One region of the Clostridium sp. DL-VIII genome, then DNA from elsewhere that is predicted to be linked to it. Evidence: riboswitches for the same ligand, from Rfam matches in the RefSeq annotation. Region 1 holds a riboswitch; the other holds the start of a gene.
The links. A riboswitch is a leader RNA that binds a small molecule or an ion and turns the genes downstream of it on or off. The one in region 1 is predicted to bind FMN.

Region 1 (8,306 bases):
TATATGAAAAATATAATTTTAAGCAGGATGGAATTAGAAGAGGATATTACGAAGATAATAAAGAAGATGCCATTATAATGTGGCTAAGATGATAGTAGAGTTCCCTAGGAACTCTACTATCATTTTTATATCAATTCTATTTCACTATTATCTAATATTTCTGTGATCTGTTCATTAGGCTTTTCATTTGTTATTATTGCATCTATATCATCAATCATAGCGAATTTATAATTACCATCTACATTAAATTTTTTATTTTCCATTACCAAAAATGTTTTTTTACTGGATTGTATTATAGCTGCTTTGGTTATCCCATCCTCAATTTCAAAAGTAGTTATACTTTTATCAAAAGCATCAATTCCACAGCTACCTATGAGGGCTTTATCAAATTTATATTTTTTAATGAAATCATTAGCCGCTGCTCCAATAAAACCATTTAATGCTTTATTCAAAACACCTGCTGCAACTACAACTGTAATATTATTCTCTGACATCGCTAAAATATTTGCAATCTCAAGCATATTAGTAACAACTATCACTCTTTTTTTGCTTTTTAAGAGAGCTTTTGCTATTAAAATATTAATTGTAGAAATATCTAAAAATATAGTTTCCCTATCTTGAATTAATTCTAAGGCTTTCTCTGCAATTATGCTCTTAGTTGAAATATCTACCTTTTCCCTTTCTGAAATATCATATATTTGAGAAGACTGCCTAACTTGAATTGCCCCTCCATATGTTCTTTTTAGTTTTCCTGTATGTTCTAACTGTTTTAGATCTTTTCTAATACAATCTTCTGTCACATTAAATCTTTGACTTAAATCTTTAACCTTAACTTTCCCCTGCATATTTAATATATTTAATATCTCATCTAATCTTTCTTCCGTAAACATATAACTCATTCTCCTAATTATTTATTATTAAGGCACATGAAAATAATATTCTCGAATATTTTTCTATAACTATAATAATACACAATATATAAGGGACTTTCAAAATTTTTAGAATTATTTTGATCGTCCCTTTTTATTAAAACTTTATATTTGGATTTCAACTATTTTATTAGGCATTATAGAAAAATACCAAGTCAATATACCCTATTGTTTTTCAAAATCTGACTTTGGAACTCCACATAATGGACATACCCAATCATCAGGAATATCTTCAAACTTTGTTCCTGGTGCAACTCCATTATCTGGATCACCTAATGCCTCATCATAAATATAACCACATACTGTACAAATATACTTTTCCATAATAAAAACCTCCTCTAAATTTAATTATTATTCAAATACTAATATTTATTAATTTATATTAAATATATTTAAAGCATTTCTGCAATTGCTTTACCAAATTCCCTGCACCTATTTAATGCATCTTCATCAGAATCCCATAATTCTCTTATTTCTGAATCACCGTATCATTTATTCTAAAACTCATTGAAACACCCCTTTTCTTATCTCTATATTAATATAATACCAGATAAGGAACTATTAATCAATAGTTGTTATTAATTAACTAATTTTATTAACTAATAAAATTATAATTATTCTATTTAATTTCTCCTCATCTATTTCTAATAATTACTTTTCCCAAAAAGCATAAAATCAATTCGTAAGCCTTTATTAGTAAAAAAAGCTGTTACAAAATGTTTTTAACCATTTTGTAACAGCTTTTTCTATATTTCTATATAGTTTTTGTTGTTTCTTCTATACTTCCAAAATTAGCTTCTGCTTTAAAGATTGAAACCGAAATCCTTTTATATAATACATAAGTTAATATTGATGTTATAAGTGCCTTTATAGCATTAATTGGTAATAATCCTGCAGTAATATACCACATAAGATAAGCATTATCCACATGCATTCCATAAGCAGGTAATAATAGATATACATTTCCTATAATTCCTACTATCTGCATAACAACTGCTCCTAATATCATTCCAAGAATAGCATTTTTTTTGCTTTTCTTTTTATGGTACACAAGTCCAGCTGGTAGGATTAATGCAACTCCAAATAAAAAGTTCGCAACCTCTCCAACGAAGCCTGTACTTGTTCCTTTTATAGCTAATATTACAACATTTTTTAATAACTCTATTATTATTCCTGCCATTGGTCCAAAACCAAATACCCCCAGCATTGCTGGAACATCGCTTAAGTCAAATTGTAACCATGGAAATGGCGGTATTATTGGAAATTCTATATACCTAAGTATAAGTGCTATTGCTGCTAATAAAGAAATTTTCACCATTTTACTTGTTTTTTCGTTCATCTTTCTACCTCCCAAAAGATTATCTTCCTGGTGTAGCTTATTAGTTATTCTATTTTCAATTAACTGCATTTGAACGTTTGTTTTTAAACATTAAAAGAACCCTGATGTTAAACATCAGGGCTTAAACTCAAAGAGCTAAATTACAAAAATCAAAATCTCTAATAGGTTACCTTCTTTCATCCAGACTATACTGTCGGCTTCGGAATTACACCGAATCTGCTTATTTTAAGCTCGCGGGCTGTACCGCCGGTAGGGATTCACACCCTGCCCTGAAGATATTATATTTTTTATTTTCTTAATTATATAACTTTATTATATACTTTTCAATATGTTTTTATTGTTAGTAAAAATATTAATTTCTAATTATAAAAACAAATACTAATTACATAATCTGTCTTATTGTCCTATAAGCTTGTCATTTTTTAATATATGTTCAGTCAACCAATCGTTTAGAAAATTCAACACTTCCATTAAGCTCTCATCTTGATTTTCATCAACATTTTTTAAATCAATTGCTTCAAGTTTTTTAATAAATGCATCATGTTCTACCTTTTGAGTGAACATTCTCTTATAGTTTATACTTTCCATATATTCTTCTTCTGATTTAAAATGAAAAACAGTGTAATCCTTTAGTTCCTGTAGTATTTCTACTATTTTGTCATACTTATCAATTGTAAACTCATCTTTTAGTAACATATAAGCTTTATCTGCTAATTCAAACAGCTTCTTATGTTGCTTATCAATTAGTTCTACCCCAATTTTGTACTCTTCTTTCATTTCATACATAAATAAAACATTCCTCCTATCATAGTTTAAACTTCATCCATCCTATTATTTACTAATATATCACCTTTTTCTGACAAAGTCACTATGAAATACATGATTCTTTAATAAAAATTCCAAATTCGATAATTTTTACGGCTAAAAAATTGGAAATTTTTATCTATGATTTATTACTAAACAAATGTTACATTTTTAGCTTTCTATATCTATTATAAGCTGCCATTATTTCTTGCTTTCTAGGTATAGCTAAGCTTCCATTTCCGCCTTTCACCCTTTCAATAAACAATAACCCATTTTTATCTATTTCATTAATTATTTTATCCACAAACTTTTCTAAACTTAGATTTTTATCCACAATATTATCCTCTGCCCATTTCATAATAGAACCTATTGCATTTAGCTGCTCATTATCTACTATTTGCTCTACAGCTCTCAAATTTATCTCTTCCTTATTTATGCTTATTACATCTAACCCTATTGTTTTTATTTTTATGCCCTTTTCACCAGCTTGAATAGTTCCTTTTTTAACTACTCTATTAAATGAAATATTTATTTTTAAATTTCTATCATTAATTCTTTTTATTATCTGTCCACTGCTTAGTTCTTTAGCCTCTTTTGTAACATCCTTAGTTTCATAATTATCCATTTGAATCACGCAATCTGCTACATCAAAAAAATCTCCACAGCTTCCAACTACCATTATTGTTGAGATTCCTTTTTGTTCATATAAAGGCTTAACTACTTCAATAAATGGTGTTATTGGTTCCTTTTCTTTTGAAACTAGCTTTTGCATTAACTCATCTCTCATCATAAAGTTAGTAGCTGAAGTATCTTCATCTATTAATAATACCCTGCTGCCACTTTCTATTCCTTCTATTATATTAGCTGCCTGCGAGGTGCTTCCACTTGCATTCTCTGTACAGAATTCTGTAGTATTTTTTTCATTTGGCAGATTATTTATAAATAACGATATATCTGTTTTTGTTACACATCTATTATCTTCTGCTCTCACTTTCAGTGCAGATCTATCTGTTATTACAAATTCTCTTCCATCACCCTCAATATGATTATAAACGCCAAGTTCTAAAGCTCTTAATAATGTGGATTTACCATGATATCCTCCTCCAACTATAAGCGTTATTCCCTTTTTTATTCCCATTCCTTTAATTGTACCTTTACTTTGCGTATTAAACTCCACTTCTAATTCCTTAGGTGAAATAAATACTTTCCCATTTTTTAATGGTCTCGAAGATATTCCACTTTCTCTAGGTAAAATTGATCCATTGGCAATGAATGCAATTAGGTCTCTTTTATATAGCTCTTCTCTTATGCATTCCTGATCTTCCATTAGCTTTACTCTATTTATCATCTTTTCACTATTGATGTTTTTATATATCAAAGTTTTCTCAACAATATTTGGTATAACATTATATAAAATTTTTTCAAGTTCCTTTGCTAAAACGCTCCTGCCTCTTGCAGGAAACCCAACATAGAACCTTGCTTCTAGCTTATCATTATCTATAATTATTGAAGTTCTTTCTAAGATTTGCTGATGGCATTTACTTATAACTATTAAGCCACTCTTTCCTGAGCCAAAAATTCTTTCACTACACTTATTTATATTGTAGTAAAATTCTCTTGTTAAATAGTCTGCTGCTGCAATATTTTTATTCTTACTATTAAAAAGCTCCTTTGGAAATCCCGCCATTTTTTGATTTACTATCACTCTAATTCTAGACGGTGCAGCAAAAGGGTCACCTTGAACATGATCTATGCTCAATATATAATTTTCAAAATCATATTGCCCTTCTATGTTCTTATATAGCTTATAACTTTTCCCATCAATTCTATCTAATTCTATTTTTAATTCTTCTAAGTTTTTCATACAATTCACCTGTTTTTATTCTAATATTTAAGATTTTTTCTTAGTATATTTTGACTTATTTAATGATATCATATTATTTTATAGATAAACAAATCAGGAACTTAATTTATTACTTGTAATTTACAACTTGTCACTGCTTTAATTATTGTCTTAATCTATAAAAAATATGAGTTTTAAGTTATAAGTCTAGTCTCTATTCTGGGTATCTATAGCGTTCCATTCACATATTAGTGAAATATTATTTTCTTCAAGATTTGCTATTATATTACCATTCATTTTTTCCATTAAACTTTTGACAATTGATAATCCAAGTCCTGTTCCTTGTCCTTTTCTCACCTGATCTGCCATGTAAAATCTATCAAATATATGTAATATATCTTCCTGGTTCATATTTGTACATATATTTGAGATTTTTAAAACAGCCTCATTTTTAACTTCTTCTAAATTTATTTCAATATCTCCTTCAGCATACTTTAATGTGTTTGAAAGTAAATTATCTATTATTCGCTCTAAACTATCTTTATCTCCCACTATAAAGATTGGTTTATCTAAAATATTTATCTTGGGATTAACTCCTTTACTTTCAAACACTTCATAAAAAGATAGAAGTTCTTCATGTACTATATTGGTTAAATTTATCTTTGTCATGTTTAATTCATAATCATCACTTTCTATGGATGCTAATTCAAAAAAGTCATTTATAAGTACATTTAGCTTATCAGTTTTATTCCTAAGTACATTTAACGCAGTTTCCCTATCTATCTCGTCATTTTCAAGTAACTTTAAATATCCTATTATTGATGTCAATGGAGTTCTTAAATCATGTGACATGTTAGCTATTCCTTGCTTTAAAGTATTTTTAACCGCTATTTTTTCCTGTTCATTTCTCTTATAAAGTTCTAAATATTCATTAATCTCAAAAGCTAAGCCTTCTATGTTTTTATCTGCTATTTTAATATTAACCTTCCTATTTGTTTTTCTCTCTCTAAATTCCTTAACTTGAATTGTAATATCTTGTATCTGCTTCTTATAAAAAAACAACTTAAAATTCATAATTATTACTAGTATAATTAGCATTAATAAAATAGCAATTAATAAATACATTTCATATCTCCTGATTCATCTAAGGCACTATCAAATAAATAACAAGTCAGCTTGCACGGCTATTTATTTTCATGTGCCTAATATAATTTTTTAGTTATTTAATATCCTCATATTTTACAAATAAAATGCTTCCTCCAATTGTTATTATAAAAGTTATGATTGATGATATTATACATTTAATAATTTCAAATAGAGATGCAAATCTCACCATTGCATGCATTCCTGCTATATAAGGTAAATAGTACAATATATGCGAAACATATGGATATTTACCATTTGGAAAAGCATACTGAAATGAGATAATTAATACAAAAGGTGCAACAATTGTACAAAAATTACTCTTCGTTATTATAGCTGTCATAAATATTATTGATACTGTTGCTAAATTATACATTATTCCAAGAATAATTATCCTAACTAATGCTAAAATAGTATCCAGATTCAATGAATCACAAAAACCGTGCATCAATGAAACATAACTGACTAAAACTGATATATATATTATTTCTAAAAGTAAAGAAAATAGCATTGTCACAAGAATTTTACTTAACAATACTTGAGTTCTTTTATATCCATAAACAAAACTCTTAGTTATATTACTACTTTTAAAATCTTTCACTATAAATCCTAAGGCAAGGAGTGCAAAGAGAAAATTTCCTAAAATAATTGCACAAAACCCATCCCCATCTGTTAAAACATATGCTCCATTTAATGTAATGCTTTCATAACTCTGATTCATTTCTCTTTCATGATCCCAAAAAATCATGAGTAAAAATCCAAACGCAAATGCTAAAGTTATCATTCCAATGAAATATTTACTTTTCCTTAATTTATAAAATTCTCCTCTAATTAAATTAATCATTACATTTACCTCCAACTAATTTAAAGAAATAATCTTCTAATGATTCACCCATCTGCATTATTTCTTTAACCCCTATCTCATGTTTAGCTAAAGCCAGCGTAATCTTTTCTCCATCAAATTCATCATATATTCTTATAATATTATCTGAGAAAACTTCGTAATCTTTTATTCCAAGCTCATTTTCTAAAATAAGTGAAACCTCTGAGGAATCCTTTACTTTTAAATGAAGGTAATTCCTAGATTTATCTGCTAACTCACTCGCAGTTATTTCTTCAATTAATTTTCCATCATTAATAAAGGCGTATATGTTACAAATTTGAGTAAGTTCAGTCAATATATGACTTGATATTAGAATTGTTGTTCCTCTTTCTTTATTTAATTTAAGTAGAAGTTCTCTTATTTCCTTTATTCCAACTGGATCTACTCCATTGATAGGCTCGTCTAAAATCAAAACTTCCGGGTCACTTAATAATGCCATTGCAATACCTAACCTTTGTTTCATTCCCAATGAGAAGTTTTTGGTTTTCTTTTTTTCAATATCATTAAGCCCTACTGACTTTAAAGCTTCATCAATGCATTTTGTTCCTGGAATTCCTCTTTGAATTCTAATAAGCTCAAGGTTTTCCTTTGCTGTCATATTAAGATAAATTGCTGCCGAGTCTATTAATGTACCCATCCTGCTTCTTTGCTTTACAATCTCCTTTTCATCACTATGTCCAAACAACTGAACCTGTCCTTCATTTGGTGCAGCAAGCCCAGTAATTACTCTTATCATAGTCGTCTTTCCAGCTCCATTTTTACCTATAAAACCATATATATCACCTTTTTTTATCTTTATCGATATATTATCTAATACTTTCTTCCTCTTGTATACCTTGGTGATATTATCTGCTTTAACTATATATTCATTCATTGTTTATTACTCCTTTCTTCGTTACGCTCTTATAATAAACAATGGCACTTAAGAAAACTTTGCTAAAATATTTCAAAAACCTTAAATCTGTTATTAAAATCTATTTCTCTAAATTCACGTATTTTTATACACATTGTTTAAAATATTAAATGCGCCTTACTTATTACTTTTTCAACCTATACCCCATTGCCCAAATTGTTTCTATGTAATCTTGTCCATTATTACCCGCCCTTGATAATTTATTTCTTAATCTGCTCATATGTACATTCACAGTATTATCATCCCCTAAGTATTCCTCTCCCCAAATACTTTCAAAAATATTAGCTTTACTATACACCTTACTAGGATTCCTCAATAACAACTCCAATATTGAAAACTCTCTTGAGGTCAGCGTGATAATGACGTTTCCCACTTTTACTTCCTTACTTTCCATATCTAACCTAATGTCTTTATAACTTATAATATTATCTTTCTTTTCTTCAGCTGAAGAA
Region 2 (8,306 bases), 1.1 Mb from region 1:
CTCTTTCTCAATTATCTGCCCAATTATCAAAATTATCAGAAGCAAAAGATACTATAAATCACGAATCTATTTAAAAAAATATAAGGTCATGAGCTTATTAATGTTATTATGAATACTCTTTTATTGGAGCATTCATGATACTACCTCTAAGCTCATGACCTTAATCATATTATATTTAAGCTTTATTTTATGTTATTTAACAAATTCGACATTTCTATAGCCGAAACCGCACATTCATAACCTTTGTTTCCTGCTTTAGTTCCTGCTCTCTCAATTGCCTGCTCTATAGTATTTGTTGTAAGTACTCCAAATATTACTGGTTTTTCACTTTCAAGAGAAACATTAGCAATCCCTTTTGATACTTCTGAGCAAACATAATCATAATGTGATGTGGCACCTTTTATTACTGCCCCTAAACAGATTACTGCATCATATTTAGGATTCTTTGCCATCTTCTTTGCTACAAGCGGAATTTCAAAAGCCCCTGGAACCCATGCAATATCAATATCTTCTTCATTTGCTCCATGTCTTTTTAAACCATCTAATGCACCTTCTAAAAGTTTTCCTACAATAAATTCATTAAATCTCCCTACAACTATTCCAAACTTCAAACCTTGTGAAACTACATTTCCTTCAAATATATTCATTATATTTTCCTCCATTATTTTAAATTATTTTGCGTTAAAATTTTATAAATGTAATAAATGATTCATCTTTTCCTTTTTGACTTTTAGATAAAATTCATCATTTTTATTTGATGGCACTTGTATTGGAATCCTTTCAATTACTTTAATGTCGTTTTTTTCAAGTCCCTCTATTTTATCTGGATTATTGGTAATCAGCTTAACACTATTTACTCCAAGGATTTTAAGCATATCTGCACTTATTTTATAATCTCTCATATCATCCCTAAAACCTAAAGCTAAATTTGCTTCCACCGTATCTAGTCCTGTATCCTGAAGTGCATATGCCTTTAATTTATTTAAAAGCCCTATACCTCTTCCTTCCTGTCTCATATACAAAAGTATACCTTGCTCTTCTTTAGCTATCATCTCCATTGCTGCTGCATATTGTTCACCGCAGTCACATTTTCTTGATCCCAAAGCATCTCCTGTTAAACATTCAGAATGAACTCGTACGAGCATAGGTTCCTCAGTCTTAATATCTCCTTTAATTAATGCCAAGTGGCACTTTGAAGAATTTTTTTCACTAAAAGCTAATACTTTAAAATCTCCATATTTTGTTGGTAATTTAGCTTCGACTTCTTTAGTCACACTTAAATGCTCCTGTGTTCTATATTTAACTAAGTCTTCTATTGTAATAATTTTTAAATTATGCTCTTTTGCAAATTTTATTAGGTCATCACGCCTAGCCATGGTTCCATCATCATTTATTATTTCACATATAGCTGCTGCACCTTTAAATCCTGCAAGTTTCGCTAAGTCAACTGAAGCCTCTGTATGTCCTCTTCTTTCTAAAACTCCACCATTTTTAGCAACCAAAGGAAATACATGACCAGGTCTTCTAAAATCATCTTTTTCTTTTGCAGTTACAAGTTCATTTATCGTATGAGCTCTCTCAAATGCTGAGATTCCTGTTGTTGTATCCTTATGATCTATTGACACTGTAAATGCAGTTTCATGATTATCTGTATTTCTTTCTACCATCGGATTTAATCCTAATCTCACTGCTATTTCTTCTTCTACTGGTGCGCAAACTAAACCTTTTGCATACTTAATCATAAAGTTAATATTTTCACCAGTGGCCATTTCTGCTGGAATTACTAAATCCCCCTCATTTTCTCTTCCTTCATCATCAACAATTATTACTAATTTTCCTTCTTTAATATCTTTTAAGCCTTCTTCTATGCTATTAAACTTCATATCTACATCTCCTGACTTTAATTTATATACACATATTTTTTTATTAGGGCCACATCTTTTTTTACTGATTAGAAGCCACTGTTTTTTAAGAACTCCATAGTAACATCTCCTTTTTTTTCTTCCTTATCTGCATTTTTTCCACCAAATAATTTTTCTATATACTTCCCTACTAAATCGCATTCTAAATTTACTATTGAGTTAACTTTCTTTTCTGGAAGAATGGTATTATCTAAAGTGTGTGGTATAATTGAAACTTTAAACACTTGATCATCAACATAAGCGACAGTTAAACTTATTCCATCTATTCCTATTGAGCCTTTATATATAATGTATTTCAAAACATCCTTAGGTGCGGAAATAGTAAACCAGGTTCCATCCTTTTCTTCATTTATTGCAACTATTCTGCCAATTCCATCTATATGACCACTTACAATATGACCTCCAAGCCTGTCACTTAACCTTAAAGCTCTTTCAAGATTCAACTTATCGCCAACTTTAAGATTTCCCAAATTGCTTTTAGATAAGGTTTCTCCCATTGCTTCTGCTTTAAATGAATTTGAGCTCATCTCTTTAACTGTTAAACAAACTCCATTTGTTGCTATACTATCTCCTATTCTTGTTTCCTCTAAAACATTTTTGCATTTAATTTCTATTAGTCCAAAGCCACTACTCAAATTAAATTCTTGCAATATTCCAACTTCTTCAATAATTCCAGTAAACATTCTTTCCTCCTTGCTTCAACATATTGAAAAATAACAACTCCCCATATTAACTTACGTTTCTTTTCATACGTCTTATTTATTTTCTATATATCCTTCTATAATTAAATCTTCTCCAATATTTCCATAACTAATATTCATCAATTTCACTGCTTCACTTAATTTTGAAAATCCCTGTCCTGCTATGCTGCTTTTACTTTGTTCTCCTCCTAGTATCTTTGGAGCAATGTAAAATATAACTTTATCAACAATATTCTCTTTAAGCGCTGAAAAATTTAATGTTCCTCCACCTTCAATAAGCACTGAATCGATGCCTTCCTCCCCAAGCTTTTTTAGAAGCTCTTTTAGATCCACTCTATTATTTTTACTTGCCACTTCTATAACTTTAACGCCTAAACCTCTAAGCAGCTGTTTTTTATTTTCATCAGAATCTATTGATGTTGCAACAATAGTATTCTTATCTTCATTTTTAACTACTTTAGAGTCTAAAGGAATTCTAAGATTAGTATCTACAATAATTCTTATCAACTTTTTCTCACTGTTAATTCTACATGTAAGCTCTGGATCATCTGCTATAACTGTATTTACTCCAACCATAATTGAACTTACTCTGTTTCTTATGTTTTGTGAATCTGCTCTTGATTCTTTAGACGTAATCCATTTAGATTCCCCACTATAAGTTGCTATTTTTCCATCAAGAGACATTCCACTTTTTAAAATAACAAAAGGTATCTTAGTTGTAATATATTTTATAAAAATCTCATTCATTTTTTTGCACTCTTCTTCTTTAACCCCAACTATTACCTCAATACCATGCTGCTTTAATTTTTCTATGCTCTTTCCAGCAACTAATTCATTTGGATCTAACATTCCAATTACGACCTTTTTGAATTTCTTTTCAATCAATAAATCTACACATGGAGGAGTTTTTCCATGGTGAGCACAAGGTTCTAGTGTTACATAAATAGTACTTCCTTCTACATCCTCTGTTGCATTTTTTACTGCATTCCTTTCAGCATGAGCCTCTCCATAGCATTCGTGATAGCCTTCCCCAATTAGCTTGTTGTCCTTAACTATAACCGCCCCTACTAATGGATTAGGGTTCACTCTGCCAATTCCCATTTTTGCTAATTTCAATGCTCTTTCCATATACTTTTCATTCAAAAAATCATCATCTCCCACAAAAATAAAAGATCTATATATAATCTTGTAATAATTTGAGATTTTTATACGCGCAAAAAACCCTGAATTTCAAAATCTTCAGGGTTTAGTTATAATTCTAATTAATAACATTATTTATAATTAAAATTTTAAAATATAAGTTTTTAAAATTGTATACTACTTACTTTTTATATTACTTAAAATAAAAACCCTGAATTTTACAATTCAGGGTAGACTTACAAAAAGTAATAATATTTAAGTTTTAATTATAACTAATATTAATCACTATCTTCTTTCATCCAGACTTTACTGTCGGCTTCGGAATTTAACCGAATCTGCTAATTATAGCTCGCGGGCTGTACCGCCGATAGGGAATTTCACCCAACCCCGAAGATTTTATATTAAATTTTCTATATATAAAATATCATATTATTAAAAAAATGTAAAGCACTAATTAAACTTTATCATATCAAATTCTTTTTTCTTTTCTTTTAGCCATTTAATCATTTCTGAATCATTCCAAACTTCTAATCCCAAGCTAGCATATTTCGCAGCTTCAACTTCGCTTCCAATTTTAATCAAGTTAGGCAGTGAAGCAGGTATATTTTTTTGTCTTAAAAGATATGGTATAACATATGGATTTCTTCTATATGCTCTTCTTAACAAATGTTCAGCTTCGTCAACTCTGTTTGTTTTATATAATAAAGCTACCTTACTATAGTATATAGCTGCTAGATTATCTTTTTCATATTTTTTCAATAAATCTTCTAGTTCAGAATATTTATTTTCAATTAGAAGCCAGTTAACAACTATAGCTCTAACCATCAAATTATCTCGTTCATTATATTTTAAAATCTCAAGAGCATTTTCTATTGCTGCTTCTCTTTCTCCAATTCTCCATAAATGCATAGCTAAATTGTACTTAGCTCCAAAAAAAGGTTCAGCTATTTTTAATTTAAATAATTCTGGCTCAGCATTCTCTAAATTATCTATTCTCAATGAATTTTGTGCTGCCTTAACTGCCCTTTCCAAAAGAGTTTTCTTTTGAGCCGCACTTAAGCTAGTATCTTTTGACAAAATAATATATGCATCAGCACAATCTTTCCATACGGTTAATGCTTCTTTTGCATACTTCGCTTTGCTATTATAATTCTTTTGTTTCCAAGCATGATCTATAATTGCTTGTGCTTCAAGTAAATTTCTATGTACTGCAAATTTAAATGGTTCTTTTCTATCTATTTCATCCTTTTTGTCTACTTTTACTAAATCGTTTCCTGTAACTGCCGTTTCATCTTTCACTTTTGACATCTTATCCTTTAAAATGTCTTTATTGTTATTTTTACCTATTATCCACTGTTCATTTTCTTTTGATAAGTCTAATAGATTTTTTACTTCCTTTGATTTACTAGAGCCTGTACTACTGCTTACTCCAAATGCCTTATATAAATCAGCAGCTTTAACATATGGTTCTTCCTTTGAATCAAATAAATTATTCACTGTTCCTATAGCATGCACTATTCCTGCTGCCCATGAGATACTTTTTCCCTTTTTTAAATCTTCTTCACAATTTAAAAATAATGTTTCAGCAGCTCGAACACAAATATTTTCGTATTCTTCATTAAGAAATTCACTTGAAAAACTTTTTATTTTTTCAACTATTTCTTCATACTTGCTAGCTATTTCGTTAGATAATTTTTGCATTTCTTCTTATAGCTCCTTTATAAAAAATCTTTAACAAATTTGATTTTATCCTACAATATATATACTTTGCAAGTATATTCGCCAAATTTGTATTTTTGATTTTAAATTAATGATATTAACCCTTAACTTTTCACTAATGTTATTATTATATCACACTTATAATAATTATATCTACTCATTAATTTTTCTGAACCTTTTTGTTGATATTTAAACTCTTTTAGCACACTCAAAAAAATTATCACAAAATATGCGTACACTTTTTTCATTATAGTGGAGATTTAATTGTTTTACGCTTTAACATGCCTTAACTATATTCTTTTGCACTATTTATATTTTTATTCATATATATATGAATATAATAATTTTAAATCCAGGAAATGTATATATGCTGTCTAAATTTTTATATAATCTTTGCTTATTGCTTTCAACTCCATATAAAGATCTCAATTTAATTCATGGAAATTTTAATTATTTAGACAATTACATACTTGAAAAACTTTACTTAAAAAAATTATTTGATTTTAAGTGGAGAAAAAAAATGAAGTCTATATTTAAAAATTTTCATTTTGATTATAACTATAATATATTAGATATGAATAGTCACTTTACTAAATTATTGCTTAATTTAAAAATTTTCTTTATTATTGAAAATTCTACTCAAGACATACCATCTGCCTGCACCCAGAATTATATTATTATCTTAGAATACTTAAACAATAGATTTCACTTACGATTACTTCTAGAAAATGAGGAGGATCCCCTTTTATATAATTATATTTTAAATGATGATTTTTCTCATATATATGATCTTATTTCTTCTGAAAAACTGAAATCATATGAATATAAATTTCCTTCAATTGATTTATTATATGGAACTTTTCAAACTTTTATTTCCTCTTCCAAAGATGCTCCAAATAAAAGAAAAAGTTTGGACTTTAATGTTGACGAGGCTTGTACTTACGCAGAAACTTATGCCTTAAATCCAAATCCTAATTATAAATCCTTTGAAGGCATTGGTGGAGATTGCACAAATTTCATGTCCCAAATCCTTTATGCCGGAGGACTTAATAAAACTCCAACCTGGAAACCATATACTAACGCATGGATTAGGGTTGAAGAGATATATTCATATCTAATATCACATAAATTAGGAACTAAACTTCCTGATGATACTTATTTAGATAGAGGTTCTTTAATTCAATTTTATACTCCTGCTATAGGCAAATTTTTTCATAATGGCTTTATAACTTACAAACTTGAAAATAATGATTGTCTCTATTGCTGCCATAGTTATAATAAACTAAATTATCCTCTTAGCGAGATCTATCCAAATAGATACCCAACTCTTAGAGCCTTAAAATTTGACTAATTCTTTTATAGATGAACAGCTTTGAAAATAGAGTTATGTGGTAGCTTACCGAAATCACATACATTTTTATTCCGCAGGACTTGTGAAATCTTCGCTGAAAGTTCTAAATGTGAGCATGCACCCATTTCTGCATGCTCCCGAGACAAACTCGTGACAAGCAGCAAATGGAACAAGCTCACATTAAGAACTTTTAGCAGCTCAATTTCAAATGCCTGCTTCACAAAAATGTATATAATTTCTGGTATAAATGCACACAAAAGTTTAACATAAATGCATAAATATTCTATATAAAAAGTTTGTTTATCTATATAGATATAAAATTTAAGACTTTGACATATACATTGGCGTAAGAACTATAAATTAAAAGATTTGTACAAATGTATAAATTTACTTTTTGATTTAGGTATCTATATGTGATTGAAACTTAGAAATCGGCTATCAAAAAAAATTAGTTCTCCTCAGAAAAAAGAGGCAATTTTATTGCCTCTTTAGTTTTATACAGTTATTTCACTCTTAATTTTTAATGCTTCTTCATTATTTTTTATAATTGGATCTACATATTCGTCTATAAATTCTACAACTTGGCTTGGTGCTCTTCCAACGAATTTAGCTGGGTCGATAACTCCTAATATCTCTTCTTTTGTAAGACCGAAAGAATTATCATTTATGATTCTTTCAATTAAGTCATTATCTAAACCTTCACCTTTTACTCTTTGAGCTGCTGCCATTGAGTGAACTCTTATCTTTTCATGTAATTCTTGTCTATCTTTGCCTCTCTTTACAGCTTCCATCATTATATTTTCAGTAGCCATAAATGGTAATTCTCTTTGTACATGGGAAGCTATTACTTTATCATATACTACCATATTTTCAGCAATATTTATGTATAAATTTAATACTCCATCCAATGCTAAGAATCCTTCAGCTACAGACAATCTCTTATTAGCTGAATCATCTAAAGTTCTTTCAAACCATTGAGTCCCTGCAGTAATTGCTGGATTTAATGCATCTACTATAACATATCTAGCTAAGGCACTTATTCTTTCACTTCTCATAGGATTTCTTTTGTATGCCATTGCTGATGATCCTATTTGATTCTTTTCAAATGGCTCTTCCATTTCCTTCATGTTTTGAAGCAGTCTTAAGTCATTACTAAATTTATAAGCACTTTGTGCAATTTCTGATAAAGTATTTAAAACTATTGAATCAAGTTTTCTTGGATAAGTTTGCCCTGTTACCCCAAAACTTTTTTCAAAGCCCATTTTTTCTGCTACAATTTTATCTAATGCTTTAACTTTACTTTCGTCTCCATCAAATAGTTCCATAAAGCTAGCTTGGGTACCAGTAGTCCCTTTAACTCCTCTAAGCTTTAATGTTGATAGAAGGAAATCTATATTTTCTACGTCCATCACTAAATCCTGCATCCATAGGGTAGCTCTTTTACCCACTGTTGTTAGTTGAGCTGGTTGAAAG

Region 2: linked by a shared signal. The riboswitch ahead of ribD (bifunctional diaminohydroxyphosphoribosylaminopyrimidine deaminase/5-amino-6-(5-phosphoribosylamino)uracil reductase RibD) and the one ahead of CDLVIII_RS04395 (ECF transporter S component) in region 1 are both predicted to bind FMN.

What each region holds. Positions count from the first base shown of each region.
Region 1 is NZ_CM001240.1:950,432-958,737, reverse strand. It holds gene rimI (ribosomal protein S18-alanine N-acetyltransferase) at 1-92, shown strand, start outside; gene CDLVIII_RS04405 (DeoR/GlpR family DNA-binding transcription regulator) at 126-890, opposite strand; gene rd (rubredoxin) at 1,095-1,253, opposite strand; gene CDLVIII_RS04395 (ECF transporter S component) at 1,684-2,268, opposite strand; FMN riboswitch at 2,433-2,549, opposite strand; gene CDLVIII_RS04390 (hemerythrin family protein) at 2,665-3,054, opposite strand; gene CDLVIII_RS04385 (ABC-ATPase domain-containing protein) at 3,236-4,936, opposite strand; gene CDLVIII_RS04380 (HAMP domain-containing sensor histidine kinase) at 5,123-6,040, opposite strand; gene CDLVIII_RS04375 (ABC transporter permease) at 6,135-6,902, opposite strand; gene CDLVIII_RS04370 (ATP-binding cassette domain-containing protein) at 6,895-7,815, opposite strand; gene CDLVIII_RS04365 (response regulator transcription factor) at 7,979-8,306, opposite strand, start outside.
Region 2 is NZ_CM001240.1:2,026,293-2,034,598, reverse strand. It holds gene CDLVIII_RS09310 (DNRLRE domain-containing protein) at 1-74, shown strand, start outside; gene ribE (6,7-dimethyl-8-ribityllumazine synthase) at 183-647, opposite strand; gene CDLVIII_RS09300 (bifunctional 3,4-dihydroxy-2-butanone-4-phosphate synthase/GTP cyclohydrolase II) at 690-1,883, opposite strand; gene CDLVIII_RS09295 (riboflavin synthase) at 1,952-2,605, opposite strand; gene ribD (bifunctional diaminohydroxyphosphoribosylaminopyrimidine deaminase/5-amino-6-(5-phosphoribosylamino)uracil reductase RibD) at 2,678-3,766, opposite strand; FMN riboswitch at 4,047-4,162, opposite strand; gene CDLVIII_RS09285 (DUF6398 domain-containing protein) at 4,214-5,464, opposite strand; gene CDLVIII_RS09280 (amidase domain-containing protein) at 6,003-6,833, shown strand; gene purB (adenylosuccinate lyase) at 7,328-8,306, opposite strand, start outside.